Regions from separate parts of the Blautia producta genome, predicted to be linked through region 3. Evidence: predicted binding sites of a transcription regulator. Region 3 holds the regulator's gene; each other region holds the start of a gene.
What was found. The regulator NrdR, encoded in region 3, represses ribonucleotide reductase genes. The targets are predictions, from matches to a motif close to CACAANATNTTGTG.

Region 1 (9,921 bases), 2.8 Mb from region 3:
CCCGGAAAGAGGATTTTGAACTGGTAGAAATCCTTGAATACCTTCTGGACAAGGATTTGCTAAAAGAAGATGCGGACCAGGAAAATACCTTTTTTTCCTTCTCCCATCAAAAGATCCTGGAGTATGTGTACGACGAAATGTCCTGGACGAAAAAGAGGATCCTCCACAATAAAGCGGGCCATTATTTTGAGAGCCGCCTCTGCGCAGGCCCTGCTGATATGGCACTGTATCCCAAACTGATCTTTCATTTTGAAAGGGGCGCCAACAGGCAGAAATATCTGAAATATGCTGTGAAATACCTATATAATTACCTGAACGTCACCCATGAATTTTTTCCTATTATCGGACATAATCTGACTCTATTTACCCTGGATATGAGGGAGGAGACAAGTGACCGGCTGTCCGCTGACCTGAGCAGCATCGAAGAACTTCTTTATGCTGTGGAAAATAAAGTAAATGAATCCTCTTTTGAACTCTTTGACGGGGAGAATTCCGGGGAAGAACAGCTGGAAATACTGTCGGATTATCTGCACATGATAGGGCGTCATTATATACGGATATGCAGCTATGAGAAAGGTCTTTTTTATATTTTAAAGTTAAAAGAACTGAATCAGAAAACCCCTTCCACTTTTCGGCTCACTAAGCTTCTGCAGGCAAACCGCCAGTTGATCTGTGTATATATCAACCGCTATGAACCTGATAAAATGGAAGAGGTTGTATCGGAATCCCTGCAGCTTCTCTCACCTACGGATTTCTCTGATGAGACAGCAATCTGGAAGCGGCTGCAGGGTCTCGGTGATATCATGAAAGGCAGTCTGGAAAAGGGAATTTCCCATCTGCAGGATGCCATTGAAATTTTCAGCAGTTCCCCCGCCAGAGACGAGCATCTATACAATCTGGCCGCTGCCTATTCCTGGATCGGAGAGGCATTCCGGCATTCCATGGCATACGAAAAGGCAATGGAATGCTATGAAAAGGCTCTGCAGATCGGCGGCAGCAACTTCCTGGTCAGCGGGGTATCGGTATTCTACGCCTATGCGGGAATGGCCGCTTATGACAGCGGCAGCCTTTGTTCTGCGGAAAAATATCTGACAGAGTCCATTGCCCGCTACGAGCAGGGAAATCTTATGTGGGGACGCAGTCTTCCATATTCCTACTATTCCCAGATACTCCTGGAAAAAGGAGAATGGGATAAGGCACTGAACCATCTGGAAACTGCGCTGGGTTATGCAGAAAAGCTGCAAAATCCTTATGAAAAGGGAGTTATATACCGCATCTACGCACAGATAAAAGCGGGAGTCTATCCGGCAGGCGAGAACAACATTTCCGTTCAGAATGCGCTTCCCTCTGACGCTGCATATTATTACCATGAGGCGCGCCGCATGCTCCGGGATGTCTACTCTCCGGTGGATGAACAATATCTGGATGCTGTCGAAAAAATAGTATCTGAGCTTTAATGAAAACTTAAAGCTGTTCCGGCTTTTAACAGTCGGAAAACCTGTTCTGCCGTATCTGCCATATTCTCCCTGGCATTTAATGGTTTCATGGCCTCATCCAGTGTGCATACCCCCCGCAGGATAGGGAAGAAGGCATCAATCCCTTTTTCATTACAGGCAATGGCGTCCCTTGTCACGCTTCCCGCAAACGCAATGACTGGTTTTCCATGCTTTTTCGCAAGCTCTGCCACACCTACAGGGGCTTTTCCCATAGCCGTCTGGCCATCCAGCCTGCCTTCCCCGGTGATGACCAGGTCGGCCTCTTTTATATAGTCCTCCAGTCCGGTCTCCTCCAGAACGATTTTGATCCCGGACTCCAAAACAGCGTTGGTAAATGTGAGAAAGGCAAATCCAAGCCCCCCGGCAGCCCCTGTGCCCGGCTGCATGGGATCAGCTTTTTGGAAGCTCTTCTGTGCCAGTGAGGCGTACCGCTCCAGCCACTCATCCATCTGAACGATCATAGACGGTGTGGCACCTTTCTGCGGACCGTAAACGGCACTGCATCCCTGCTCCCCGCACAGCACATTCGTCACATCACAGGCAACTCTGAACTGGCATTCTTCAAGTCCGGGTACAACATGATCTGCAGTGACCGATACCAGTTCAGAAAGCCCCTCTGCCCCGTATCTGACCTGTTCTCCCGCCGCGTTCAGAAAACCGTATCCCAGTGCCTGCAGCATACCGATACCGCCGTCATTGGTGGCGCTTCCTCCTATCCCCACAATAAATCTTCTACAGCCTTTTTCTATGGCATCCCTTATCACCTCACCCACACCATACGTTGTGGTGTGAAGGGGATTTCTCTCCCCGGGTGTAAGCAGTGTGATGCCCGCCGCACCTGACATCTCAACAATAGCTGTCTTTGTGTCCTCAATGATACCATATTCACATGTTACCGGCTTTCCGAGAGGACCTGTGACCGTGACGCGCTGTATCTTTCCGTCCATGCCTCCTGCCAGCGCTTCCACAGTGCCCTCACCCCCATCTGCCAGCGGCCGGACGTTCACTTTCGCCCCGGGAAATACCCGTAAAATCCCTTCCCGGGCAGCACTGCCTGCCTCCATGGACGACAGACTTCCCTTCAATGAATCAATAGCTGTGACTACTCTCATATTCTTATCCTCCGATAATTCTTTTTTCTAATATAACAAAAAATGAATTTTCCTGATATGTTATATGTAATATTTTTTTTAATATTTTTCATAATTTTATAGTATATATACTAATAATCTGTTATACTTTATCAAAACGTGATGTTTCTTGCAATGTATTACTCAATGTATCACACAAGATATCACTCAACGCTTAACCATACAGGGGGAATCAGTTATGGAGAATCCTATTGATAAAAAATTGGCACAGCAGATTGTAGACACGGTAAAAGATGTGTGTGGACAAAATGTAAATTTCATTGATCATACAGGCATCATCTATGCCAGCACAGATGAAAAAAGAATCGGAAGTTTTCATGAAATCGGAAAGCAGGCCGCAGAAAAAGGAGAGATGATGGAAGTGGATACTGACAGCCTGTTTGCCGGAACCCAGAAGGGGGTCAACCTGCCGGTCTTTCACAACGGTTCCTTTGTGGCTGTCATAGGCATCAGCGGCCCGCCGGACCAGGTGCGCAAATACGCCTATCTGGCTGAACGCATCACCGGTCTTCTGATCCGGGAACGGGAGCTTAACACCTTCAGCCGCACCCAGGCGGAGAAAATGCACTATGTGATCCATTCCCTCATCAATCAAGAGAACCTTTCCAAGGCTTACCTTCTGGATCTGCTGGAACATTTCAGGATCAGCAGGCATGGCAGATACCGGCTTCTTTTGATCCATATCCGCTCCGACAGGTCACCCATGAATACCTCGGAAGCAGAACAAAAGATCCAACAGATGTTTTCCCGCACAGGTATTACACTCTTCACCTTCAACTATCCCAGTGAATATCTGGCTGTACTGGACAACAGCAGGTTTCCTGCCATCTCCCCCCTATTGGAACAATTTTCTGTCTCCCAGAACGGAAAGCTGAAAATGGCCGTGGGAAAAAGCTGTCCTGTCTTTCAGCTATCGGATTCCTGCAGTACGGGAGCCGCCGCGCTGAAAAGCATCGCCTCCTCCGCTGCCCGGCATTATGCTGTCTTTGACGACCTTACCCTGGAGCTGATACTCGCCTCCGTAGATGAAGGATGTCGGACAGAATATCTCCACAAAACCCTGGATTCGCTGGATGGGGAGGACATATCTCTTCTTTCTGCCTACTTTGAGGAGGACATGTCTCTGGGGCACACCAGCAGCAGGCTGTTTCTTCACAAGAATACACTCCAGTACAAACTGGACCGCATTTACAAAAAATGCGGACTGAACCCCAGAAAATTCCGGGACGCAGCAGTGCTTTATCTGGCACTGAAGCTCACCTGATCTCCCGCGGATACTCGCCCTTTTGCGCATTTTATTAGCGGAAGAGCCTCCGTAAGGGAATGGATCACAGTAACCCCCTCACAGGATTTATCCCCCTGTCTGTCCAGCAGCACAGGGGTGATTCCCGCCCTGACAGCTCCCGCAACATCAGAGGTGACAGAGTCCCCGATGTGGATGACTTCCTCCGCATTCAGACCGCTGACCTCCAGCGCTTTTAAAAAGATTTCCTCATGAGGTTTGTAAGCCCTCACCATATCTCCGCAGATAATACCCGCCGGGTGCAGATCCTTGTCCCGCATGCCTTCCTCCACATAGGAAAGCCCATTGTTGCTGATAACAAAGATGGGAACGCTGCATTTGTCAAAGAATTCCTTTGTGTCGGGAAATGCTGGGGCATACATCCAGAAACGCTGACAGAGCCTGTGAAGCTCCGCGAAATTTTCTTTCAAATGGATCTTCTCTGCGCACTCCGCCAGTGCCCTGTCCACGATCTCATCTTCTGTGATATAACTTTCTTTATAACTGACAGCTTCATAAGCTTTGATCAGTTTCCACCAGTAGGCCAGCATTGCCTCCATACTCTCTATATCACTGTTTTTCCAGCATCGCTTCAGCATCTCCATGCCGTCCGGTCCGCCCTCTTCAATAATAGTACCTGTATAATCTAAAAATACTGCTTTGATCATCTATTTACTCCCTGTCTTTTTAAATTCTGCCTGACTTCTGAATCATTACCATGTATTCTCATTTCTACTCAAAGAAAAACTTTGTTTTCTTTTCTGCCGCTGCAGGTCTTTTTCATTTTTATCGAGGCCGCCCTCAGCATGATCTGGTTTACATTTCTTGCCTTCTGGGGACAAACAGTAATGCAGCGCATACAGGAGATACATTTTTCCTTGTCCACCTCCGACGGGTTCTGCGCCGGTATGGCCCCCACCGGGCATTTTGCCGCACAGACCCCGCATTTGGTACAGCGTTTTCCGGCTTTCGGCTTCAGAGGAATGCCGCTGTAATTTCTATAGGGTTTATTTCCCGGTACCTTTACTTTCTCTCCTCTGTTATGCCTCTCCAGCTTCTCTTTTATTCTTTTGGAAAACTCCCCCAGCTCTACCCTGTCCTTTTCATCCGGTCTTCCGGCTCCGAACTGCCTCATAACAGAATGTTCAGCCACGGCCGCTGCTGCTGCCGTACAGTGAAATCCTGCATCTGTGAGAGCTTCCTCAAGCTCCAGCAGTGTGTCATCATACTCCCTGTTTCCGTATACTGCCACAGGGACAGCCTGCGCTCCCCCACCTTTCATCTGTCTGACCGCATCCAGGGCCGCCTTAGGCACCCTTCCCCCGAAAGACGGAACTCCCACAACGCAGATATCCTCCTTATCAAAAACATACCTGGTATAATCACCCTGAAAAACAGACAGATCGATCTCCTGCTTTTCTTCCTCCCAGGCTCTGCACAGTATATCTGTCACCGTTTTCGTTCCCCCTGTGGGGCTGAAATAAATATCATATAATTTCATTTTCTGTCCTTTCCTTCACCTTCGCCAGACATACATCCATCATTTCCTCCGCGTCTCTCCACAGCTCTGCCACCAGTTTCAGGCTGCTGCTGGCCGGATCAAGATAATAGAAATTCATGGTTCCCCGCCTGCTGACCGTAATGATCCCGGCTTCCATCAATATCTTCAAATGATGGGATACCGCAGTGCGGGATATATTGGTGTTCCTCTGAATCTGCCCCACACGCAGTCCGCCCTCCCCGCAGTGCTCAATCAGGGTTCGGATGATATGCTGCCTGGTCTCATCTCCAACCGCAGAGAGCGCAGGCTGACAAAGCACAAATTTTTCCGCAAAAAGTTTCCTGCGTTCCTCCAGCGTGATTCCTTCCATGCTCTTCCTCCAATGGTCAATATTTATCGACTATTATAGAATAGATTGGCCCCCACTTCAACATTGGTAAAGAAAATCAGGTTCATTAAATCAAAAAGACCGCTGCACAGTCCGTCTGAAAACTGTGCAGCGGTTCTAAAAAAAATCAATGGCATTTGCTCCATCCGCAGCTCTTACAGATATTGCATCCCTCCTCAAAGACGAGGGCCTCCCCGCATTCGGGACAGTATATCTTGTCCGTCTCCGGTCCGGTCACAGCCTTGGCTTTCGGGGCCTTCTTCTGAGACCGCCCGCCCAGGTCTTTTTCCTTCCGAGTAAGTTCTGCCTGCATTTCGTTATACATATCCATCAGGGCATTTCCCACTGCCATCGGGCAGCATGCCCCTTTGCTGGTATCCTTTCTGGTCACGCGGCGCGCTGTGTAGGAAGGACAGGAACCGCTGGAATTGAGCTGATCCACAATGGTCTCAATATCAATCCCGCCTCTGGCACTGATGGAGATCATACGGGACAGCCCCACCATGAAATTGTTACAGCCTCCTGTAGAACCCTTGCTCAGATAGGTTTCTAGCAGCGCACCGGTATGAGGATCAAAGAGCGCGATACAGTGAAGGCTTCCGCATCCGGTGATGAGCTTGCGCTTCTTGCCCACCACGTCGTCTGTGACAAGAATGATGTCCCCGCGCTTCAGCCCTTCTCCTGCCGCCACCTTTTTTGTCTCCTTGGTATTCAGTATCCCGGTCCTCTTACAGCCGTCACGGAAGATAGTGATCCCCTTTAATCCGCTCTCATAAGCGTACAGATACAGACTCTCTGTCTCCTCCACGGTAAAACTGTTCGGCACATTCACTGTGGAGCTGATAGATGCGTCGATATGCTTCTGCCATACAGACTGCATATCAATCCTCTGGCGGTAATCCAGTGTCATGGCTGTGACAAAGTATTCCGGCAGGGATTTGTCATCCTTTATCTCAAACTGCTTCATATAATTTTCCACGATCTTTGTATACACCTTGTAATATACATCGGTTCCGTGCAGGGATTCCGTCTTCCGCTCATAGTAATTGGCATACACCGGTTCAATTCCCCCGGAAATCCCCAGCATGGTAGACAGGGTTCCCGTTGGCGCGATCGTCAGAAGCTGTGAATTGCGCATACCGTATTTGCTGACAAGTCCCCTTGTCTTTTCCGTAGTATTTGCTGTAAAATATGGGGTCTCCATGATCTCTTCCACACAGCAGGCAGGAAAGGCACCTTTCTCCCTGGCAAGTTTTGCGGAGGCGGCAATGGCTGCATCCGCCATGGCAAATCCTATCTTATCGCACATTTCCACAGCCTCAGCCTCTCCGTAGGTGATGCCCAGCTTGATCAGGGCATCCGCCAGTCCCATGATACCAAGCCCGATCTGACGCCATTTTTCCACACTTTTTCTCTGCTCCTCCAGCGGATGCAGGGGCAGCCCCTCTTCCAGGACCTCATTCAGTGCGTTTACAGACGCCTGCACGCACTTCTTAAAGCTGTCAAAATCAAAAAACGCGGTATCTGTAAACGGATTCTGTACGAACTCCGCCAGATTCACACTTCCCAGCAGACAGCTTCCCCCTGCCGGCAGCGGCTCCTCTGCGCATGGATTTACGCCTGCATAGGCAAAGTCCTCTGTATTGCTCAACAGGTTCCAGCCTGTAATGCGGTCCCAGAACAAAGCTCCCGGCTCCGCGTAATCCCAGTTTGTCTCCGCGATCCTTCGGAACAGTTCTCTGGCATTCACTGTCTTTTCGATAACTTCCCCTGTAACTTCACGAGTGTAGTGCAGAAGATAGTCCTTATTTTCCTTTACCGCTTCCATAAAATCCTCATGGATACGGATGGAAATATTGGCCTTTGTCACCTTGTCCAGGTCTGTCTTAAGATCAATAAATTCCTGCACATCCGGATGGGAACAGTCAATAGAGATCATCAGCGCGCCCCGCCTTCCGTTCTGCCCGATCAGAGAAGTAACAAGAGAATACAGCTCCATAAAAGACACGGAGCCGCTGGTCTCTTTGGCCGCATTGTTTATTTTTGCCCCTCTGGGACTCAATTTTGATATATCAATGCCGCATCCTCCGCCATAGCTGTAGGTACGCGCCAATTTTCTAGCACAGTCAAAAATACTCTCAATCTCATCCTCTGGTGGTTCAATGACGTAACAATTGGAATATGTCACCTTTCTGTTCTGCTTCTGAAGTCCTCTGTTTGAGAGAATCCTTCCGCCAAACAAAAATTTTCTCTGTCTGATATACTCTTTGATCTCTTCATTTCCCCCACTGATCCTTGTAAGCCAAGCCTCGAAATCCTCGTCTTCACAGCAGTATTTCTTTGCCCAGATATCCATACCAAGCTGGTTCTCCTCACCCAGCCACTCTTCTATTGTCATATGATCGCTCCTTATCCAGATTTAGTCAACGATTTTTATATTACCACAATATATAGGGCAAATCAAGGTATGAAACTGAAGTTTTTGCATCTATGCTGTATTCCTGCAATAATTCAAACAGGACTGCGCACAAACTTTTTGTTTATGCGCAGTCCCTGTTGTCTTCTATTCCACACAGTCGTTCTGCACGGTGGGAAAAGAAGACGCGGATCCTCTGTAATTTTTCGGACTGATACCATATCTCTGTTTAAATATCTTGGAGAAGGTCAGGGGATTTTCATACCCCACCTCAGCCGCGATCTGATTGATGGGAAACTCTGTATTCTTCAGCATGGTCACCGCTTTCTCCATGCGCAGATTAACAAGAAACTGCTGAGGGGAGCACCCTATCATTTTCTTAAAGCTCTTTGCCAGATAGCTTCTGTTGATGCCTATCCGCTCTGCCAGATCATTGACTTTGACTTTTCTGTTATAATTCTCCGCCAGAAATTCCTTTGCATAGTTTACGTAGGCCGCCGCGGAATAAGAATATGTGTCCTGATTTTTATGCAGCACCTGGTATTCCTCGATCAGTTCAGAGAGAAACCACTGCATCATGCTGTTTCTCCTCAACTCATTTACCAGGGTGAGCTGAGGTATCTCCAGCATTTTTCGGATGATCCCGTGGAGACGCTCTGTACATGCCACCTGCCTGACTAACCGCTGCTGCCCAAATCCTGCCTTAGCCAGACATTCATAGGCTTTCAGGCCGGAAAAACCGATCCACATATAAACCCACGGCTCCTCCTGATCTGCCCGGTAGCTGCCTTTCCTGTACGGCGGAATTAAAAATGCGTCATTTTCTCCCAGATGAAAGGTCTGGTCATCAATCTCCAGTATTCCCTTTCCTCTCAAAATAATATGAATGAGGTAGATAGAACGCTTCGGGGGACTATGGAAATAAGCCGGCCGGCACTCCTCAATCCCGCAGTAATTCAGCGCCAGCTCCACGGAGTCCTGGCTTTCATTGTCTAAAAAAGCTTTGAATCTCAGATTCATCCCCGGATCATGTTCCATTTTTCCTCCTGTCTATCTGTCCATCCACCATTTCAGCACATCCTGGATCTGCTCATCCCAGCAGTCCCAGGTATGGCTTCCCTCAGACTCCTTTACGGTCACTTCAATTCCCAGTTCTTTCATGTGCTCCCAGGTATGTAGATTGTCCTCATAAAGAAAGTCCTGCCTGCCGCACCACGCATAGAGTCTTGGCATTTCTTTTTCCGTAGCTTTTCTCTCGGCAGCCAGCTCCCACAGGTCATTGTCAGAACCTCTGACAGACTCTCCGCTTCCGAAAATGCCGTTCCAGAATGCCTGCTCCTCCGGTTCCTCCTGTCTGTGCCTTTCCAGACTGGCCGCAAGGTCTAAAGCCCCCGACAGAGCTGCCCCCGCGCCAAAATTTTCACTGCCGTCAAGGGCCGCTTTCCATGCGCCGTATCCGCCCATTGACACCCCTGCCGCCAGAATATCCTCTTTCTTATCAGAGATATTGGGGAAGAATTCCCGGCAGATACCCGGAAGCTCTCTGCACAGGAAGGTCTGGTAACGCATACCGTACTTTGTGTCTGTATACCACCCCAATTGAACTTCCGGCATGATCACTGCGATTCCCAGTTCACTGACGTAGCGTTCAATGGAGGTTCGCCGGCACCATGTGGTATGGTCATCT
Region 2 (9,921 bases), 2.7 Mb from region 3:
TCGGTATCATTGATATCGTGGAAAACCGTGTTGTTGGTATGAAATCCCGCGGAGTTTATGAGACACCGGGCGGAACTATCTTAATGGAGGCTCATGACCAGTTAGAAGAACTGATCCTGGACCGTGACACTATGGAGACCAAGAAAAAACTGGGCAGCCAGTTTGCTCAGATCGTATATGAAGGAAAATGGTTCACACCACTGCGCGAAGCTATCCAGGCTTTTGTTGAGAGCACACAGCAGTATGTGACAGGTGAAGTGAAATTCAAATTGTACAAAGGTAATATTATCAAAGCCGGTACCACTTCCCCGTACAGCCTGTACAGTGAGTCACTGGCCTCCTTCACAACCGGAGATCTGTACGACCACCACGATGCGGACGGATTTATCACCTTGTTCGGTCTCCCACTGAAGGTTCGCGCTATGAAGATGGCTGAAGCAGAAAAGAGCCAGAATAAATAAGCCTGTATTTTCTTTTACTTATATTTTATGCCAAAGGCAGCCGGGACTTTTCCTGACTGCCTTTTTGCATATCAGAATCCGGAATAGAAAGATTTACAGGCACAGTGTACTGCCTTTTTATTATGATTGGGTCTGCATGGATATTTTCGTAACTGTGAATATACGGAACAGTTCCGATAATATCATAGATGATAAGATGCAGTCCGCCGGACGGGCAGATTCCCGCCCGGTACTGCAAAGAAATTTATAGATATGAGAATTTAGATATGATACTGTTTTAATAGCCGATCCCTGAGTTCAGGATCTTCTGTTATAAGCGGTATCTGTTCTGCCTTGCCATCACGGAGAAGAAGCCTGATCAGCTTTGACATTTGGGCCAAGCCCTCTTCTCTGCCTTCTTCTCTTCCTTCCTGTTCTCTGTCCAACAGTAACTCCTCAAATTTCATATACTTCGCCTCCCATTCCCGGCTCTTTTTCAGCTCTGTAACTTGATCATGGATCGTCTTGATCACCGGGTCATTTGCTTTCTCCACAAACTCGTCTGTGGTGTTTTCCACATATTTGAGAAAATGCACGAGTTCAAGGGGTACATCTGGATCATTTCTCCCTTTTGTGTTTAGAAATATCTTTTTTGTTCCGTCATTGAGGGGCATACCTCCGGTATTCCTAAAACCAATGCAAACAGAAACGCATTGCTCAGATCAAGCTCCTGAAAGGTTTCGCTTTTTGCCATATTTGCTCCTATCCGGCAGTTATCTGCGGACGGAAATCTTTCTCTTCCTACCTCTTATTATGAAGAAAATGTGTTACCTTGTCAACGGAAACCATTCAACAAAAAAACCAATTTTTCAACTTAAAATACCAAAACCCCGGAATAATCCCAAGGTCATTTAGACAAACAGACATTCCCTGCCGGTGCCTCTTTTCCAGTCACGTCCGGGACGATGTTCAGCAGCACCGAGGCATAGAATACTCCCGCTTTCTGCTCAAACTGCGCGGTCCCGCCATACCGTACAGCAATCTCCCGAACAGAGTAAGTTCCAATCCCGGCTCCCTTTCGTTTGGAAGACAAGGGCATGTCCCCGTCAAACACAACAGGTGTCAGGCATGGATTATCCACCAGGATCAGAAGTGCCGAGCCGCCTCGCTGCTTTATCCGAAGCTTGATGGTCTGAGCCGTGTTCGCCTGCCGTTTACAGGCTTCCACCGCGTTCTCTAACAGGTTCCCCAACAGCACCGTGATATCCGTGCTGGACACCGGGCAGTTTTCCGGGTAATCGATCCCCGTTTCAAACCCGATACCGCCATCCTGCGCCAGAGCAGCATAATAGCAGACGACAGCGTTCACCACATCGTTTTGACAATACCGCTCCCGCAGGTCCGGGGAAGATGGTTTTGATAGAGGCGAATATAGTCGGCAAGGCCCGCCTTGTCGTCGCGCTCTATGTAAGACTGCACCGCAGCCAGATGCTGACGGAGGTCGTGGCGGGCTTTCTTCATTTCCTCCATATGGGAGGTAAGGCTTTCAAACTGTTTTTTCTGCACCGACATACTGCGGTCAGCGTATTCCAGAGCGGCTTCCAGCTGCACCCGTCTGCGAGAGGTTTCCAGCACCTTCAAAGCCACATAAGACACATAGCAGGCCCCGAACAGCATGAGGTAGCGGGACACCATAAACTGCCATGTGGCATAGGCGTACACATCTTCGGTGAAGCAGTACAGCATACCGAACAGGGTGGGAAACAGCGGAATGACCCACAGATACCGCCACATGATCCTGTCCTCGATTTTCAGCGCATCTCTCACCGTATGACAGAGGAACCGGAACACGAATGGGCAGGTGATCATGTAGATCACCACACGAGCCATATTGTAAACCAGGTACGGGTGCAGTTCGGAAAGCTCCCAGAAATACCGGCTTTCAATAAAATTCGCATTGCCATACACAAAAAACGACCACGCCATCATCAGCAGATAAGTAAACATCAGCTTTGATAAGCTCTCCTTGATGAGAAGGAAGGATAACACCAGGTTGACCAGCGTGAAGCCGTAGCGCATGAACGTCGTCCACTGTGCCGCTGTCTCATACCCGCCTAAGTTGATGTAGTAAAAAACCATGCTGTTGACTGCCGCAAGTATAACCATCATCGCCATGATATACCGAAACGGAATCCGCAGCCTGTCCCGGAACAGCCAGTACCGGGGCAGGCCAAAAACTTCAAGTTTAGGCCATCCTATTGAAAAAACAGCCTTTGTTTACTCTATGGCAAAGAGGTAAAAAAAGCCCCGCCAGATGAAGAATATCTAATCCAGCATGGACTTTCTGTTCGATGACCCTTGCAAAGTCAAATATTGTCAGCAATAAGCTTTCAAAGTAAAGTTAAGAAAAAGGCCGACAAACAGTATTTGTCTGTCGACCTGGTAAACGTGATGCTTCAAATATCATGCTTTAAATGACATTTGGAATAAACCGTTCCTTTTTCTTTAATCCTCATCCACATATCTCTGAATATTGGAGGCATTCACATATTTTTTTGTCTCCTCACCATTGATCACGATCAGTGTCGGAGCCTGCATAACGCCAAACTTGCGGGCCAGTTCAGGATTCTTTTCCGCATCCACCAGCTCGTAATCCTCACCTTCCAGCATCTGTTTTGCAATCTTACAGTTTGGACAGGTTTCTGTGGTAAAGAGATATTTTGCCGTAACCTGTCCGGCATCTGACTCCTGGATCCTCACATCGCTCTCTGGCGCTGCCGTCATTTGGGTCTGGATCTTGAAATCGGAATGGGCAATGTCATAGACCGTACGGTTCTTGTATTCCTGGCTTTTTCCGTCGTTCCAGTTCTGTACAGGACGATAATAGCCTGTAATACGGCTGTAAACCTCAGCCTTTTTGCCGCATTTGGGGCAGACAAAATGTTCACCGGAGAGATATCCGTGGTCTTTGCAGACAGAATAGGTTGGTGACAAGGTATAGTAAGGAAGGCGGTAATTCTGTGCGATCTTTCTCACAAGTGCCGCGGCAGCCTTCCAGTCAGGCAGTTTTTCTCCCAAAAAGGCATGGAATACTGTGCCTGAGGTGTACAGAGTCTGCAGTTCATCCTGAATATCCAGCGCGTCGAAAATATCTGCTGTATAATCCACCGGAAGATGGGAACTGTTGGTGTAATATGGAGTATCTCCCTCATTTCCCGCTGTTCTGATATCCGGCCAGCGTTTTCTGTCATGCTTTGCCAGACGATAGGAGGTGGACTCCGCGGGAGTTGCCTCCAGGTTGTATAGATCGCCGTACTCTTCCTGATAATCTTTCAGACGTTCTCTCATGTGGTTCAGTACACGTTTTGAGAACTCCTGGGTCCTCTCATCTGACATATCACATTTCAGCCACCTGGCATTCAGACCTGCTTCGTTCATGCCCAGAAGACCAATGGTGGAAAAATGATTCTCAAAGCTTCCCAGGTATCTCTTGGTGTATGGGTAGAGGCCTTCATCCAAAAGCTTTGTGATCACATCTCTCTTAATTTTCAGAGAACGGGCGGAAATATCCATCATATGATCCAGACGGCGGAAAAAGTCCTCCTCATCCTCCGCCATGTAAGCGATCCTCGGCATATTGATGGTCACAACACCCACAGATCCGGTACTCTCCCCTGAGCCGAAAAATCCGCCTGTTTTCTTTCTCAGTTCCCTCAGATCAAGACGGAGACGGCAGCACATACTTCTGACGTCACTCGGCTCCATATCACTGTTGATATAATTTGAAAAATATGGTGTGCCGTATTTGGAAGTCATCTCAAATAACAGCTTATTATTCTCTGTGTCAGACCAGTCAAAATCTCTGGTTATGGAGTAGGTGGGAATGGGATACTGGAAACCGCGGCCGTTTGCATCGCCCTCGATCATAGTCTCAATGAAGGCTTTATTCACCATATCCATCTCTTTTTTGCAGTCCTTGTACTTAAACGGCATCTCTTTTCCGCCTACGATTGCCGGAAGCTCTGCCAGATCATTGGGCACAGTCCAGTCCAGGGTAATGTTAGAAAATGGTGCCTGGGTACCCCAGCGGCTCGGTGTGTTGACACCGTAAATAAAGGATTCCACACATTTCTTCACTTCCGGATAACTCAGGCTGTCGGCCTTGACAAAGGGTGCCAGATACGTGTCAAAGGAAGAAAAAGCCTGTGCCCCTGCCCATTCATTCTGCATGATCCCCAAAAAATTCACCATCTGGTTACAGAGTACGCTCAGGTGCTTGGCCGGAGAGGACGTGATCTTTCCTTCAATGCCGCCCAGTCCTTCTTTGATCAGCTGTTTTAAAGACCAGCCGGCGCAGTATCCTGTCAGCATGGACAGATCATGAATATGGATATCCGCATTCCTGTGCGCTTCAGCAATCTCTGTGTCGTAAATCTCGGACAGCCAGTAATTAGCGGTTACAGCACCGGAATTGCTCAGGATCAGGCCTCCCACAGAGTAAGTCACTGTGGAGTTTTCCTTTACCCTCCAGTCTTCCACTTTTACATAGCTGTTTACGATCTCTTTGTAGTCCAAGATCGTAGACTTCATATTGCGGATTTTTTCTCTCTGCTTTCTGTACAGGATATAAGACTTTGCCACATCAGAGTAGCCTGCCTGGATCAGTACATTCTCCACGCTGTCCTGGATATCCTCCACAGAAACTTTCCCCTTTACAATTTTCTTCTGGAAATCTGATGTCACACGGAGTGCCAGCAGATCCAGCATGTCACTGCTGTATTCATTCTCTGTGGCATCAAATGCTTTCTTGACTGCTTCAGCAATCTTATCCAGACGAAATTCTGCAATTTCCCCATCACGTTTTACTACCTGAAACATTCCTTTTCCTCCTTATATGTAAAGAAGCAGGACCGTCTTGCCGTCCCGCCTCGCATTCACAGAGTATGGCCTCTGTATAAACGCTGTAGGTCTATTGTAGCAAAGGTTATACTTTTCGTCAACAGTAAAAACTACCATATATTGTAAACATTCTTTGAAGTTTCCAATATATGGTAGTTTATTAATCAAATTATTAATTCCGGTCTTGGCATTTATCTGCCTGCTGACTGCAGGAATGACAGCCTACAGCCGTCCGTAGATGTCCTTGGGAACCCTTGCTTTTACTGCGATCCCGCCGTCTGTGTACTCCTCTTCCATAAGCTGTCCGTACTTCCTGATCTGCTGCAGAATCCCCGCGTCTTTATAAGGGATTACACGCTCCAGATAGATCTGATCCTCTGTCACGATTTTCTCCAGCACATCCTTAAGCTGTTCCAGTCCCTCCCCTGTTTTCGCTGAGATACGCAGCACATGATCCGCATTGGGATCTCTGAGGATCTGTTCTGTCAAAAGCTTATCCTGCTTATTAAAAGGAGTAACCATCTTTTTATTGGTCACTTCCAACTCCTGGAGGGTGTCATATACCACTCCCATCTGATCTTCCATCTGAGGATTGGACGCATCCACTACATGCAGAATGATATCCGCATATTTTGCTTCCTCCAGAGTGCTTTTAAATGCCTCGATCAGGTGATGGGGCAGTTTCCGGATAAATCCTACGGTATCTGTAAGGTAAATCCTGGTTCCCCCGGATAGCTCCAGCATTCTCGTTGTGGGATCCAGAGTGGCAAACAGTTTGTCCTCCGACAAAACGCCTGCATCTGTGAGTGTGTTCAGAAGAGTGGATTTTCCGGCGTTGGTGTATCCCACGATAGCGGCTGTCATGACCCGCTCTCTTTTCCTACCCTCCCGAAGTAATTCTCTGTGGCGCTTTACCTGTTCCAATTCTCTCTTCAACTGGGAGATCCGCTCTTTGATCAGACGTCTGTCCATCTCCAGCTTCTTCTCACCGGGTCCTCTGGTTCCGATCCCGCCGCCCAGACGTGACAGGGAATTCCCTAGTCCCACAAGACGGACAGCCCGGTAACGGAGCTGTGCCAGTTCCACCTGGATCTTCCCTTCACTGGTGGACGCATGGTCTGCAAAAATATCGAGTATCAGAAGCGTCCTGTCCATCACCTTGCAGTCCAGTTCCTGCTGCAGATTGTTCATCTGCACCGGTGACAGCTCATCATCACAGATGATTCCTGTGGCGTCCAGCGCTGTGAGCAGCATTTTCAGCTCCTCCATCTTGCCTTTTCCCACATAGGTGCCGGGATGGATCCGCTCTCTTTTCTGGATCACAGTGCCCACCACCTGCGCGCCTGCCGTCTTGGAAAGCTCTGCAAGTTCTTCCACGGATTCCTCCGCGTCCTCACCGTCCCCCTCCTGTACCCCCACCAGGATAACGCGTTCCTCTACATCGTTCAAATCGTATAACTGCATAAATATCTCCTATAATAAGCCGTATTAAAATCCGTATAAATAAAACTGTCCTATCATCATAACGCTTTTTCTATACGCTGACAAGGGGACATTTTTCACAAAAACGTTCCTTCTATTACAGGCAGACCGGATACAACTCATATACACTCTTTTTTCTCATATATTTTCATTGAGATCCAAAAGGATAAGGAAGTAAACGCGATACAAAATACCCCAAATCCCACCACTGCTATATTCTGATTCTGTCTCAGAAATTCTGTCATGGAAGTAAAAAGGGAGGAGCTTGCAAACATTGAACTGGCAAATCCCAGGATCACTACAGTACCCGATAGTAAATATTGAACCTTTATCACTCCTACCTTATATACAACAGGAATAAATATGCCCATCAGCAAAAGATAAACGGAAAATACCTGCATGATTTGCCATATATATAATATCTTTCCGCTCATGACCAGACCAACCGCTTCATATCCTGCTGCGCAAAGCAAAAAAAACAGACTCATCACCAAATATCTCACAGCCACCAGCATTTTCCTGGAACAGGGCGCACACAACAGCGCGATCTCACCACCGGGACATTTTTCTTCCTCTGTACATATATTTCCAAAAAGGATCAGTCCCAGTATACTGGACATCAGCAAAAGGGGGACTCCGCCCGCATCCATTTTTGTATCGACTCTCCAAAAAAGAAAAATCGGCATACCAATAATCATGACAGCCATAACAGCAAAATTTTTCCTGATCAGCCTGATATCTTTCATAAACAGCGCTCTTACCATATCCCTAGCTCTCCTTTCCCATACATGACATCAGAATTTCCTCCATATCCGGCTTCTCAAACAATACATCCGGAACCAGATGTCTCATTTCCTCCACTTTGTTCGTGACACCGGTAAATCCGTATTTTGTTTTCCGGAGACTGATACACAATTCTTCTGCCTCACGGCTCAGATCCCTGCTGTCCCCCTTTGCTATCCTGTATTCTTCCATCAGAACATCCTTCTCCTTCTGGAATACAATTCTGCCTTTTTCAATGAGTATCACAATATCCGCCACCTTCTCAATGTCTGTTGCAATATGAGTGGAAAAAAATACACCTCTGCCTTCCCGCTCCATATACTCCCGCAGACTCTCCAGGATCTGCGCCCTGGTAAGCAGATCAAGACCGCTGGAGGGTTCATCCATGATCAAAAATTCCGCGTGATGGGACATGGCAAGAGCAAGGGCGAACTTCACCTTCATTCCCCTTGACAATTCCTGTATCCTCTGCTTCTCATTCAGGGAAAACTTTTTGATCCAGTCCTTATATACCGAGTCATCCCAGTTCCTGTACAGGGAAGAAAAAAGGGAGGCTGTTTCCTTTAATGTGAACATTCCGTAAAAACCTCCGCTGTCGGTAACTACACCGATGCGGTTTTTGATCTCCTGTTCCCTCTCCTTTTTTTCATTCATATCCATTCCCAGAATCTGTACCTGGCCGCCGTCTCTGTGGATCAGATTCAAAATGGCACGTATGGTGGTGGTCTTACCGGCACCGTTATTTCCCACAAATCCCGCAATACAGCCCTCCGGGATGGCAAAGCTCACATCCTGAAGCTCAAATCTGGTATATTTTTTTCTAAGACCTCTTACTTCCAGCACATTATCCATTTCCAATCTCCTCACTTAAAATGTCGATCATCTCCATGATCTCCTCTTTACCGATATCCAGCATGGAAGCCAGTTTCAGAGCCTCGGTAAGCTTTTCCTCGATCATTCTTCGCTTAGACTCCTTAAAAAGCTCTGTATTCCCTGCCTTTACAAAAGTTCCCACTCCTACCTGGCTGACCACAAATCCTTCTTTTTCCAGTTCCTCATAGACTCTTCGGATGGTCAGAACACTGACCTTGAGATCATTGGCAAAACTGCGGATCGAGGGCAGCAGTTCTCCCTCCTGTAACTCTCCGCTCAGAATACTCTCTTTCATCTGCTCCATGATCTGCTGGTACAGAGGTTCATTGGCAGTGTTTGATATTGTTATCTTCATGTTTCACCCCTTTAGTGTGTATCTCTATACATCACACTATACACTTACATATCACTCTTGTCAATAGCAGGACGAAAAAAACTGCTGAAGGTAACGGTTCAGACAATCTGAACAGTTACCTTCGGCAGCTCAATACGATTCGTTTATGCTTCAAGATCCGGTTGATACAGTCTTATGTTTCCTTCCAACTTTTCCACTCTCCACTGTTTTTTGCCAAAGGGCACCGTGAGAGCAAACCGTCCTATGGAATCCGGAATGTGAGGTTCAAATCGAAATCCCTTCTCCTCTTTTGGGTCAGGACGTATCCCCGCCAGTTCTTCTATCAAAATACTGATGGGCGCAGATGCCCAGGGATGACACAGGCTGGTATTCCATTTCTGTTCCTTTCCCCATGCCTCAAAGCAGGTGTCAGCCCCTTCCCGCAGCATGTTGACCCAGCCGTGCTCCCCTTCATTGACAAGAAGCCGGTATACACCTTCATAGCGTCCGGCCTTTCCAAGGGCTTTCAGAAGAAAAAAGCTTGGCATAACACCGCAGCAAAATCCCTTTTTCTCAAGAAAATCTCCCACGCACTCCACCGCTTCCTCCGGCACCAGATCAAAATACAGGGCGTATATATTGGAGTGAAGAGAACAATGTACACTGGTTTCACTGTCGGCGAACAGTTTTTTATCCGGCCTGTAGAACGCTTTGATATAAGACCCCCTCACTTTTTCAAAGGAATACGAGACAGGCAGACCCAGGATCCTTTCTATTTCCGTCAAAGTCTTTATGGCCCCTGCATACAGGGCATTGATGACATTGTGACAGCCTTTTGCCACTATGGGACGGCTCAGGATAAAATCATAATCATCCCGCAGGTTTTCCGGCCAGTCCACCAGATTCCATTTTTCTGACACCTGATCCAGCAGGCCTTTTTCATCCTCATATCCGGTAAAATAATGTACAATGCCTTTGGCAGTCTCATAATATTTTCTCAAATATTCCCTGTCCCCTGTAAATACATGATCCGTCAGCAAAAGCTGTGACCACAGCAGGGAAAAATCAGCGATCTCCTGCATAAAAGCCCCGGGAGCCACAGCCATTAGA
Region 3 (9,921 bases):
AGCATATGCCTTCTGGCAAAAATTTTTTTCAGTGTATACCCATGGTCTTGTCCGCCGTATTGACGAACGTATTCTTAAGGCACCTATCCAAGTAATCCTTTGATCAGCAGGAAGGTATTTTTCACTCCCTCCACATGGCTTCTTTCATATCCGTGGGAAGCGTACACGCCTGGGCCGATCAGCCCATGACGCACATCATATCCTGCTGTAAGAGCCACATCCGCATCTGACCCGTAGTGGGGATATACATCCACTGCGTATGCAAGCCCCATATCCCGGGCTGTCTTTACAAGAGAAGTAACCAGATCATAGTGATAAGGCCCTCTGCTGTCCTTGGCACAGATGGATACCTGCTGCTCGGTACAGCAAAGGCCTTCTCCTACACATCCCATATCCACAGAAATAACATCCTTCACGCCATCCGGAATAGAAGATGCCCCGCCGTGGCCGACTTCCTCAAATACAGTCATGTGCTGATAGACCCTCTTTTTCAGAGATATGCCTTCCTCCCTCACATATTTTGCATAACCCAGTAAAATGGCGGCGCTGAGTTTATCATCCAGAAAACGGCTTTTGATGTATCCTGATCTTGTTATCACAGTCCTGGGGGCAAAACACACATAATCCCCTGGGGAAATTCCCAGTGCAGCCACTGCCTCTTTATCTGCGGCCGGTTCATCCGGCACGATTTCCACAGTGTCGAAAGTTCGTCCGGTCTTATCATAATCCCCATTTACATGAACAGAAGCGTTGATAAGCTGACAGGTTCCTTCGTATATACCGCCAAATCGTGTGACGATCCTGCAATTCTCCCCCTCTGCATTATTTGCATTCATTCCGCCGATCGGTGTGACTTTCAGCCGCCCGTTTCCCTTGATCTCTGAAACCATAGCTCCAAGAGTGTCCACGTGTGCCTCCAGGAGAACACCCTGCCCGGCATCACCGCTTTCCAAGTCCGTAAGCACACCGCCCTTGACGGTTTTTAAAGGATGGTATCCCAGGCGCTGGTATTCAGCCATCAGGTAGTCTGTAACCTTTTGTGTGTACCCTGACGGGCTGTCTATTGCCAGAAGCGTTTTCATTTGTTCCAGAATATAATCCAGATATTTGTCCATGATCATAGCCCTTTTCCTTTTATGATTTTGTAACTGTTATTGCCAATATAATATATAGTTAAGATACAGCTGCTATATTTCCATCTTTTCTATGTTTGATCCGCCGTGCTATATAGACAAAGGGAGTGTCAAGCAGGCTGGTAAATACAAAAATCACATAACTCGATATGCAGATATGCAGAAGTACCGGCAGGGAATACATTCCCCAAAATGCCCCAAACGTATACAGGATCGTATTTAAAAGCTGCGATACTAAAGTGGAGCCGTTGTTGCGAAGCCATAAAAAACCTTCCGCGTCCCCAAAACGTTTTGTCGTAAACGCCCACCATTTATGATAGGCCCAGACGTCAAATTTCTGAGATACCGCATAGACCAGAAGACTGGCAAACAGCAGTCTCGGTGTATTTGAAAAAATCGTATGGAACGCAGGACTTGCCCAGTCGCTGGCAGAAGGGGTATATAAAAGCCACATCTGGGAGATCAATATAAAACAGAAGGAAGTACAGATTCCCAGGTTGACCGCTTTCTGCGCCTGTTTTTTGCCGCCCACTTCACTGATGATATCCGTCACAAGAAAAGACGAGGCAAACAGTACATTTCCAAGTGTCTGCTCCATACCAAAAGCCCGCACCATGAGCAAAACCTCAATATTGGCAGTGATGGTACAAAAGACAGTCCACGCATACAGACCGGACAGGTCAAAAAAGTTATAAGCAAGCAGGACGAAGCTGTATATCAGAACAAGAGATATAAGTAACAAAATTTCATTGCTCATATTTGTCACCCACCCCAAATTCCGTGTTTTCCATCAGGATATCAACCCGTTCATTACCTATATAAAGGGGATAAAGATTTTCTGCAAAGATCCGGATCACATCTCTGTCAGGTTTCATTTTGGTGGAATTTGCCACCATGATATTGATACAGATCCTCTCAAAAAAGGCAAGTCCGGTCTCAATATCCCTTTTCATTGAAGCAAGGGTCTGCCCTGTAAGCCCGAACAACAGACACACCTCATGGGCATATTCGGCAATTTCCTGGGGAGAGTCAGCGGTAAAGCCCTTCCGGAGAACAGTTTCACGGAATTGAGGATCAAAGGTTTCCACACCCATCTTAATCTTTAGGCAAATATCTTTCTCGGCAAAAAAATCCTTCGCGGCCTTGATCTCATCCCTATGCATCCAGTGACACTCAAAATGCAGTTCCCGGATTTCTTTTTCTTCGCAGACCTGGCGTATCAAATGCAAAGTCTTGTCATCCAGGTCACAAAAACTCCCGGAATTGATCACTTCCAATCGGTGGAAACAGCCGGTGACTTTGGTCAGTTCCTTTTGATTCAGAAGAAAATTGGCGTCCTCATCTCTGGAAAAATCCAGATGATAGTCGCAGAATGTACAGCGGCGCCATTTGCACCCGCTGCCCCGAAGAAGCAAGATCTCCCGGGGATTTTTTTCCCGTATCACACTATAACGGTTCGTTGGTTGTTCAATACTCATTTTTTTCACTCCTTAGTTTTATTTATAGACAGGATGGTTACGAACTGTCTTTCAGGAAGAGACTCCCTAAACGGTAACATTCTGTAACAGTTCAGGCAGGCTGAACTGTTACACATCCGGCCATTAAAAATCGCTTCGCGATGGGCCGGATGCCTGCTGGAACTACCTGTTCATACGGGCAGCGCAATAAATGCGCAGACCTGTCTGAACTGCTACAACATTCTAGCAGAAAACCCCAAAAAATACAAGGGAAATGATTGACGTAAGACGTCTATATGTACTATACTGTTACTGTTCACGGACCGTTATCCCGGGAGGCATTTTGCAAAGCAAAATCCCGAGTTAGCCAGCGCCAAAATGCAATTTATTGCATTTTGTGTGCATCGCGAAGCGTGTTACTATACAAAAAACTACACTTTAAGTAGACTTTAAATAGTAACACTATACTGTTACTGTTCACGGGCCTGTTGATTCACTCTGTGCCCGGTAACCTATATTTACCGCAGGCAGCCTTATATAACATAGATCAAGGAGGACCTTTACATGAAATGTCCATTTTGTAATCAAGACAACACACGCGTCATCGATTCCAGACCGGTTCCGGACAATAATTCCATCCGAAGGAGAAGACAGTGTGACGAGTGCGGCAAGCGGTTCACCACTTACGAGAAAATAGAGACAATTCCACTTGTTGTTATCAAAAAAGACCAAAGCCGCGAACAATACGACCGCACCAAAATCCAGGACGGCATCATGCGTGCCTGCTACAAACGTCCGATTTCCGTAGAGCAGATTGAAAAGATCCTGGACGAGATCGAAACCGAAATCTTCAACAAAGAAGATCGTGAAATACCAAGCACCGAAATCGGTGAAATCGTCATGGACAAACTCAAAGACCTGGACGCTGTAACCTATGTACGCTTTGCCTCTGTCTACCGTGAATTCAAGGATGTAAACACCTTCATGGACGAACTGAAAAAAATTCTGAACTAGACACCACAGCAAACATTCTACAGTAAACATGATATGAACCTGAACAAACAAAACATCATTTTTTGTTTTTTAGCCGTAACCTACAGGATTTGGAGGGGATGGGGGCAGGGCAGCAGAGGGAAATTCAGGAGGCTAAGTGGAGCGGCGGGCAGATCCACCTGCGGCAGACACTTAATGAGGAGGCCATTGCCGACGAATTTAGTGAATGCCAGCAGGTTAGCTGCCCGCCAGCGAAACGTCGGATGAATTTCCCTCTGCTGCCCTGCCCCCATCCCCTCCAAATCTCACAACCCCTCACAACCCCTCCAAACATCTCATCTATTCCCATGTACCCCAAATAATACTTGCAATCTCCCCCCCATTTCGCTACAATGAACTTGACAATTAAATAATGAGGGAACTTCTATGTTTAAAGGAGAGATCATGAAAAGAGCAAGATTAATACCAACACTTCTCTTTGCACTTACCCTGACTATTGTACTCGGCGGCTGCCAAGACAAAAAGGAAAGCGGTAAAGAGTCCAAAAACAACGAAAGTTCCACAGAAACAAAAGCGGAACCAACCATGGGAGGTTCCATTGTAGTAGGAATTCCTCAGGATATAGAGGATAGTCTTGACCCACACAAATCGGTAGCGGCAGGAACAAAAGAAGTCCTATTCAATATTTATGAAGGCTTAGTAAAGCCTGATGAAAAAGGCAATTACATCGATGCAGTAGCCCAGTCGCACACCATATCAGAGGATGGCAGGACTTACACCTTTACACTTCGTGAGGGCGTAAAATTCCACAATGGAGCGGACGTTACCGTAGACGATGTGAAATATTCGATCGAGCGATGCGCCGGTATCACGGAAGGAACAGAACCGTTGATAGCGGCGTTTTCTAATGTGGAAAACGTGGAAACTCCCGATGACAAAACCATTGTCATCAACTTAAAAGAAGCCGATACAGAATTCCTGGCATATCTGATCGTGGCAGTTGTCCCCAAGGATGTGCAGGATCTGGAAACGAATCCGGTGGGCACCGGTCCCTTTATGTACGAATCCCGCTCTCCCCAGGAGAATATTAAGATCAAAAAGTTTGCAGACTACTGGGATACAGAGAATCCGGCATATCTGGATGAAGTCACCTTCAAGGTGGTGAGCGACAGCAATGCGATCGTGACCGGGTTAAAAGGCGGTTCTCTGGATATGGTGGCACGTATTGATTCCAACCAGTCTGCTCAGTTGGAAGGCGGGGACTTCACCATTTATGAAGGCGGCATGAATCTGGTACAGGCACTCTATCTGAACAATGCCGAAGCCCCTTTTGATGACATAAAGGTACGCCAGGCGCTCTCATATGCTGTGAACCGCCAGGATGTTCTGGATATGATCGCAGACGGAAAAGGAACCATCATCGGAAGCAGTATGTTCCCGGCCTTTGACAAATATTACATGCCTGAACTGGCAGACAAATACCCCCAGGATGTAAACAAAGCCAAAGAACTGCTGGCAGAAGCCGGATACCCGGATGGATTTGACATGACCATCACGGTTCCTTCCAACTATCAGCAACATGTGGACACAGCCCAGATACTGGTGGAGCAGTTAAAACAGATCGGAGTCAACGCAAAAATCCAGCTTGTGGAATGGGATAGCTGGCTCAGTGACGTATACGGTGACAGAAAATTCCAGTCTACAGTAGTGGGTGTGGACGCAGCTTATTTAAGCGGCCGCGCACTACTGGAGCGTTTTACCTCAGATTCTTCCAAAAACTTCATCAACTTCAGCAATGAAGAGTATGATAAACTCTATCAGCAGGTGAAGAAAAGCACAGACGACGCAGAACAGACAGAGCTTTACAAGAAAATGGAAACCATTTTGGCTGATGACGCGGCAAATGTCTATATTCAGGATATGGCCTCAGAGGTTGCGCTGAGAAAGTCTTACAGCGGGTTTGAATTTTATCCCCTGTATGTGCTGGACATGGCAAAAATCTACAAAGTAAAATAAAGCCCGGCAATAAGGAAAGCTGTACCGGGAACCATACACGGAGAAGGAGAAAGACAGAATGAAATATATTGTGAAAAAAACGGGAACTCTCATTATAACATTGTTAATTGTCTCTTTTCTTTCTTTTATGGCCTTCTCCGTGATTCCAGGTGACGCGGCAAAGTCAAAGCTGGGAACAGAGGCTACAAAGGAACAGGTAGAGGCACTGCAGCATGAGATGGGACTTGATAAACCGGTTCTGGTGCGCTACGGTCTGTGGCTGAAGGATTTTGTCACCGGTGACATGGGTGAGTCCTACAGTTATTCCATGCCGGTACAGGAGATGATAGGGGATAAAATACCTGTCAATATCACTATGGTGCTTATGGGATTTTTCATCATCCTGCTGTTCTCCATACCTCTAGGAATTTTTACGGCACAGCATGAGGGCGGAAAACTTGACCGTTTTTTAATGATCTGTAATCAGGTGATCATGTCAGTCCCGGGATTTTTCCTGGGTATCTTGATCACATATATCTTTGGATTGGTGCTCAAATGGTTTACGCCGGGAGCCTACGTATCCCCCAGGGAAAATTTCGGAGGGTTTCTGGCCTACCTCGCAGCGCCAAGTATAGCCATCGCGCTGCCCAAAAGTGCCATGGCGGTAAAAATGCTGCGAAGCTCCGTGATCACCCAGCTTCGCATGGATTATGTGCGAACTGCCTACAGTCGGGGAAACAGGGCAGGGCGTGTGCTCTACCGGCATGTACTGAAGAACGCTCTGATACCGGTGCTCACTTTCTGGGCTATGACCATTGCAGATATTATGGCCAACAGCATTATTTTGGAACAGGTGTTTACCATTCCCGGTATGGGAAGCCTGCTGATCACGTCTATTTCCAACAGAGATTACCCTGTGGTCCAGGGGATCATTGTACTGATCGCGGCTATGGTGGTCATCATTAATTTTGCAGTGGATATTTTATACGGAAAAATCGACCCGCGTATCCGCATGGACGCATAGGCAGGAGGAGAGAAGATGAGAAAAGACAGAAAAATTAAGTCGGGCAATTTGATCATCGGTGCCTCCCTTGCAGGATGTATGCTGCTATTTTTGCTGATCGGACTGCTGTATACCCCCTATGATCCGGATGCCATGAGCGGCGGCGCGAAATTCGCAGCGCCTTCTCTGGCACATCTGTTTGGATGTGACCAGTTTGGACGGGACATTTTGAGCCGGGTCATGAAAGGCACAGGAACCACTTTTTTTGTGGGGGCGGCAACGGTCCTGATCGGCGGCGGAGTCGGGCTTTTAGTGGGCGCTTTTACCGGATATTTCGGAGGCTGGCTGGATGAAGTGCTTATGCGCTTTAATGATGCAGTGGTTTCTTTTCCGAGCATTTTGCTGGCCCTGGTATTTATCAGTATTTTAGGGCCCGGAAAATACAATGTGATCCTGGCCCTTGGAGTGGTGTTCATTCCCAGCTTTGCCAGAATGACGAGAAGTGAATTTATCTCCCAGAGGGAAATGGATTATGTGAAAAGTGCAAGGCTTATGGGCGTATCCCATCTGCGCATCATTTTTGTGCATATTCTTCCAAATACACTTCCCACAGTTCTCGCGACTGCTGCCATTGGGTTTAACAATGCAGTTCTGGCTGAGGCAGGTATGAGTTATCTGGGAATCGGTGTACAGCCGCCGGACGCCAGCCTGGGAAGAATGCTGTCAGAGTCCCAGGCGTACCTGGCAACAGCTCCCTGGTGTGCCCTGTTTCCCGGGGCAGCCGTTATCCTCCTGGCACTGGGATTTTCCCTGTTAAGTGACGGACTGCAGAAGAAAGGCGGGAAGTGATATGGCATTATTGAAAATTAAAAATCTGACAATTGAATTTCACGATACCGTACCGTCCACAAAAATCGTGGAGGATATTTCTTTTTCCATGGAGGAAGGAGAAATACTGGGAATCGTGGGAGAATCCGGGTCAGGAAAAACCCAGACTGCCCTGTCTGTCATGGGGCTTTTGGGAGAGTACGCAAGAATGCCAAAAGGAGAGATCTTGTTCCAGGGCAGGGATATCCTGCAGATGCCGAGAGAGGAACTGTGGAATATTCGGGGCAGGGAGATCGGTATGATCTTTCAGGAACCCATGACTTCCCTGAATCCGGTGATGACCATTGGGGCGCAGGTGGAGGAAGCCATGAAGATACACAGCCGTTTCAATGCCCGGGAGCGAAAGGAGAGGGCACTGCAGATGATGCAAAATGTGGAGCTTCCAAATCCCCAACTGCTGTATGAAAAATATCCCCATCAGCTCTCAGGCGGTATGCGCCAACGTGTCATGATCGCCGCGGCGCTTGTGATGGAACCAAAGCTTTTGATTGCGGATGAGCCGACCACAGCGCTGGATGTGACCATACAGGTACAGATTTTAAAGCTTCTTCAGAAGATCAACAGGGAACAGGGGACCGCGGTTTTGTTTATTTCCCATGATCTGGGTGTTATTCGCCATCTCTGCAGCCGTGTCATTGTCATGAATCAGGGAAAAGCCGTAGAACAGGGAGATGTGCAGGAGATTTTCCGGCACCCTTCCATGGAATATACGAGAAAGCTTCTGGCGGCAATACCAAACAGAAGAACTTCCCTGAGAAGACGAACCGCAGCAGATCAGGAAAGGGGTGAGGGATGATGGAACCTGTACTGGAAGTAAAACATGTAAGCGCATCTTACCGGGAGGGCAGAAAAGAACAGCAGGTGTTAAAGGATATTGATTTTACGGTCCGGGAGAATGAGATCCTGGGTCTGGTGGGGGAGAGCGGCTGTGGTAAAACCACCCTCTCCAAGGCGATCCTGGGATTTGTAAAAGTACAGGAAGGCCAGATTATACATCACACGGGTAAACCCCAAATGATCTTCCAGGATCCATACTCATCCCTCAATCCGGGAAAGCGCGTGGGATGGATCCTGGAGGAGCCGCTGCGCATGCAGAAGATACCAAAGGAAGAGCGGCGCAGGAAAGTTTTGGCTATGGCAGAAAAAACAGGGCTTACAAAAGAACATCTGAAACGACGTCCCAGAGAACTGTCCGGGGGCCAGCGCCAAAGGGTAAGTATCGCGGTATCCCTTCTCCAGGGTTCACGCTTCATCATTGCCGATGAACCGGTATCAGCGCTGGATGTCACCATTCAAAGACAGATCATGGAACTGATCATAAAACTCCAAGAGGAGATGAAGTTCTCCGTCCTTTTCATCTCACACGACTTGAATGTGATCTATCAGATGTGTGACAGAGTCATGGTGATGAGTAACGGAAGAATTGTAGAAGAAGGGGAAGTGGAAGAGGTATTTGCCAATCCCCAAGCTGTTTATACAAAAGAGTTGATGGCAGCAACCTTGGATGTGGAGGAATAGTGGCATTTGGCGGACGCCGGGTCTGGCCATAAGCCTCCCTGTACGGACGGGAGCAGAGAACTTCCGAGCTAACACGCAACCCGCACTAAGTTCATCGCCTTAGGGCTCTTCACTAAGTGCTTACTAGCGTGTGTATCTCGTAAGCTTCTCTATGCGCTCCTAAACGCCCGTACAGGGAGGCTTACGGCCAGACCCGCCTGTATTTCAAAGAGGCAGAGGAATCAAAACCAATTTTTTTCATCTGGATTTATCCACTATCTACCGTTTATAGATTTTTAATCGTTCCACATACAAAGTCAGCCGAACCTGGCCACAGGCATCCCCCCACGGGCGTTTAGGAGCGTCTAGAGAATCTTGCAAGATCCATGCGTTAGCAAGCACTTAGTGAAGAGCCCTAAGGCGATGAACTTAGTGCGGCTTACGCATTAGCTTGCAAGTTCTCTGCTCCCGCCCGTGGGGGGATGCCTGTGGCCAGGTTCGGCGTCCCTGTATACCCTCCCCCACATTTTGCCACCAACATAGCACTTTTTACCACATAAAAAGCATCATCCCGCTTGCGTTTTCCACGGCGAAGTGATAAAATTTTCAACAATAACAACCTTCATACAGCTGCCCACGCAGTGTTTTGAATGGCATATTATTATTTCGCAGGAATATATTGGGAAAATGGAGAGGAGAGCTAACATGAGAACCTTTGATAAATCTTCAAAATTGGACAACGTCTGCTATGATGTCCGTGGACCGGTGCTGGATGAGGCAAACCGCATGCAGGAGAGCGGCATTGACGTTTTAAAACTGAACATAGGAAATCCGGCACCCTTCGGTTTCAGTGCGCCGGAGGAAGTGATCCTGGATATGATCTACACACTTCGGGACTCCCAGGGATATTCCGACTCCCATGGGATATTTGCCGCCAGAAAAGCGATCATGCAGT

Region 1: a site for NrdR is predicted at 8,261-8,274, ahead of BLCOC_RS07035 (adenosylcobalamin-dependent ribonucleoside-diphosphate reductase). Genes of this name have one in related genera too.
Region 2: a site for NrdR is predicted at 5,451-5,464, ahead of BLCOC_RS07575 (ribonucleoside triphosphate reductase). Genes of this name have one in related genera too.

Annotation. Positions count from the first base shown of each region.
Region 1 covers NZ_CP136422.1:1,607,725-1,617,645, reverse strand. The annotation lists gene BLCOC_RS07065 (AAA family ATPase) at 1-1,457, shown strand, start outside; gene BLCOC_RS07060 (glycerate kinase family protein) at 1,454-2,608, opposite strand; gene BLCOC_RS07055 (CdaR family transcriptional regulator) at 2,826-3,911, shown strand; gene BLCOC_RS07050 (HAD family hydrolase) at 3,887-4,597, opposite strand; gene BLCOC_RS07045 (EFR1 family ferrodoxin) at 4,666-5,430, opposite strand; gene BLCOC_RS07040 (ArsR/SmtB family transcription factor) at 5,417-5,800, opposite strand; gene BLCOC_RS07035 (adenosylcobalamin-dependent ribonucleoside-diphosphate reductase) at 5,946-8,216, opposite strand; gene BLCOC_RS07030 (AraC family transcriptional regulator) at 8,382-9,272, opposite strand; gene BLCOC_RS07025 (alpha/beta hydrolase) at 9,285-9,921, opposite strand, start outside.
Region 2 covers NZ_CP136422.1:1,735,316-1,745,236, reverse strand. The annotation lists gene BLCOC_RS07595 (argininosuccinate synthase) at 1-461, shown strand, start outside; gene BLCOC_RS07590 (hypothetical protein) at 722-1,114, opposite strand; gene BLCOC_RS07585 (ATP-binding protein) at 1,348-1,812, opposite strand; gene BLCOC_RS07580 (hypothetical protein) at 1,806-2,609, opposite strand; gene BLCOC_RS07575 (ribonucleoside triphosphate reductase) at 2,946-5,318, opposite strand; gene hflX (GTPase HflX) at 5,562-6,803, opposite strand; gene BLCOC_RS07565 (ABC-2 transporter permease) at 6,941-7,585, opposite strand; gene BLCOC_RS07560 (ABC transporter ATP-binding protein) at 7,590-8,456, opposite strand; gene BLCOC_RS07555 (GntR family transcriptional regulator) at 8,449-8,832, opposite strand; gene BLCOC_RS07550 (family 78 glycoside hydrolase catalytic domain) at 8,976-9,921, opposite strand, start outside.
Region 3 covers NZ_CP136422.1:4,402,326-4,412,246, reverse strand. The annotation lists gene BLCOC_RS19875 (GNAT family N-acetyltransferase) at 1-103, shown strand, start outside; gene BLCOC_RS19870 (M42 family metallopeptidase) at 84-1,115, opposite strand; gene BLCOC_RS19865 (queuosine precursor transporter) at 1,174-1,890, opposite strand; gene BLCOC_RS19860 (radical SAM protein) at 1,880-2,611, opposite strand; gene nrdR (transcriptional regulator NrdR) at 3,155-3,604, shown strand; gene BLCOC_RS19850 (ABC transporter substrate-binding protein) at 4,028-5,599, shown strand; gene BLCOC_RS19845 (ABC transporter permease) at 5,658-6,602, shown strand; gene BLCOC_RS19840 (ABC transporter permease) at 6,618-7,430, shown strand; gene BLCOC_RS19835 (ABC transporter ATP-binding protein) at 7,432-8,265, shown strand; gene BLCOC_RS19830 (ABC transporter ATP-binding protein) at 8,262-8,987, shown strand; gene BLCOC_RS19825 (aminotransferase class I/II-fold pyridoxal phosphate-dependent enzyme) at 9,672-9,921, shown strand, end outside.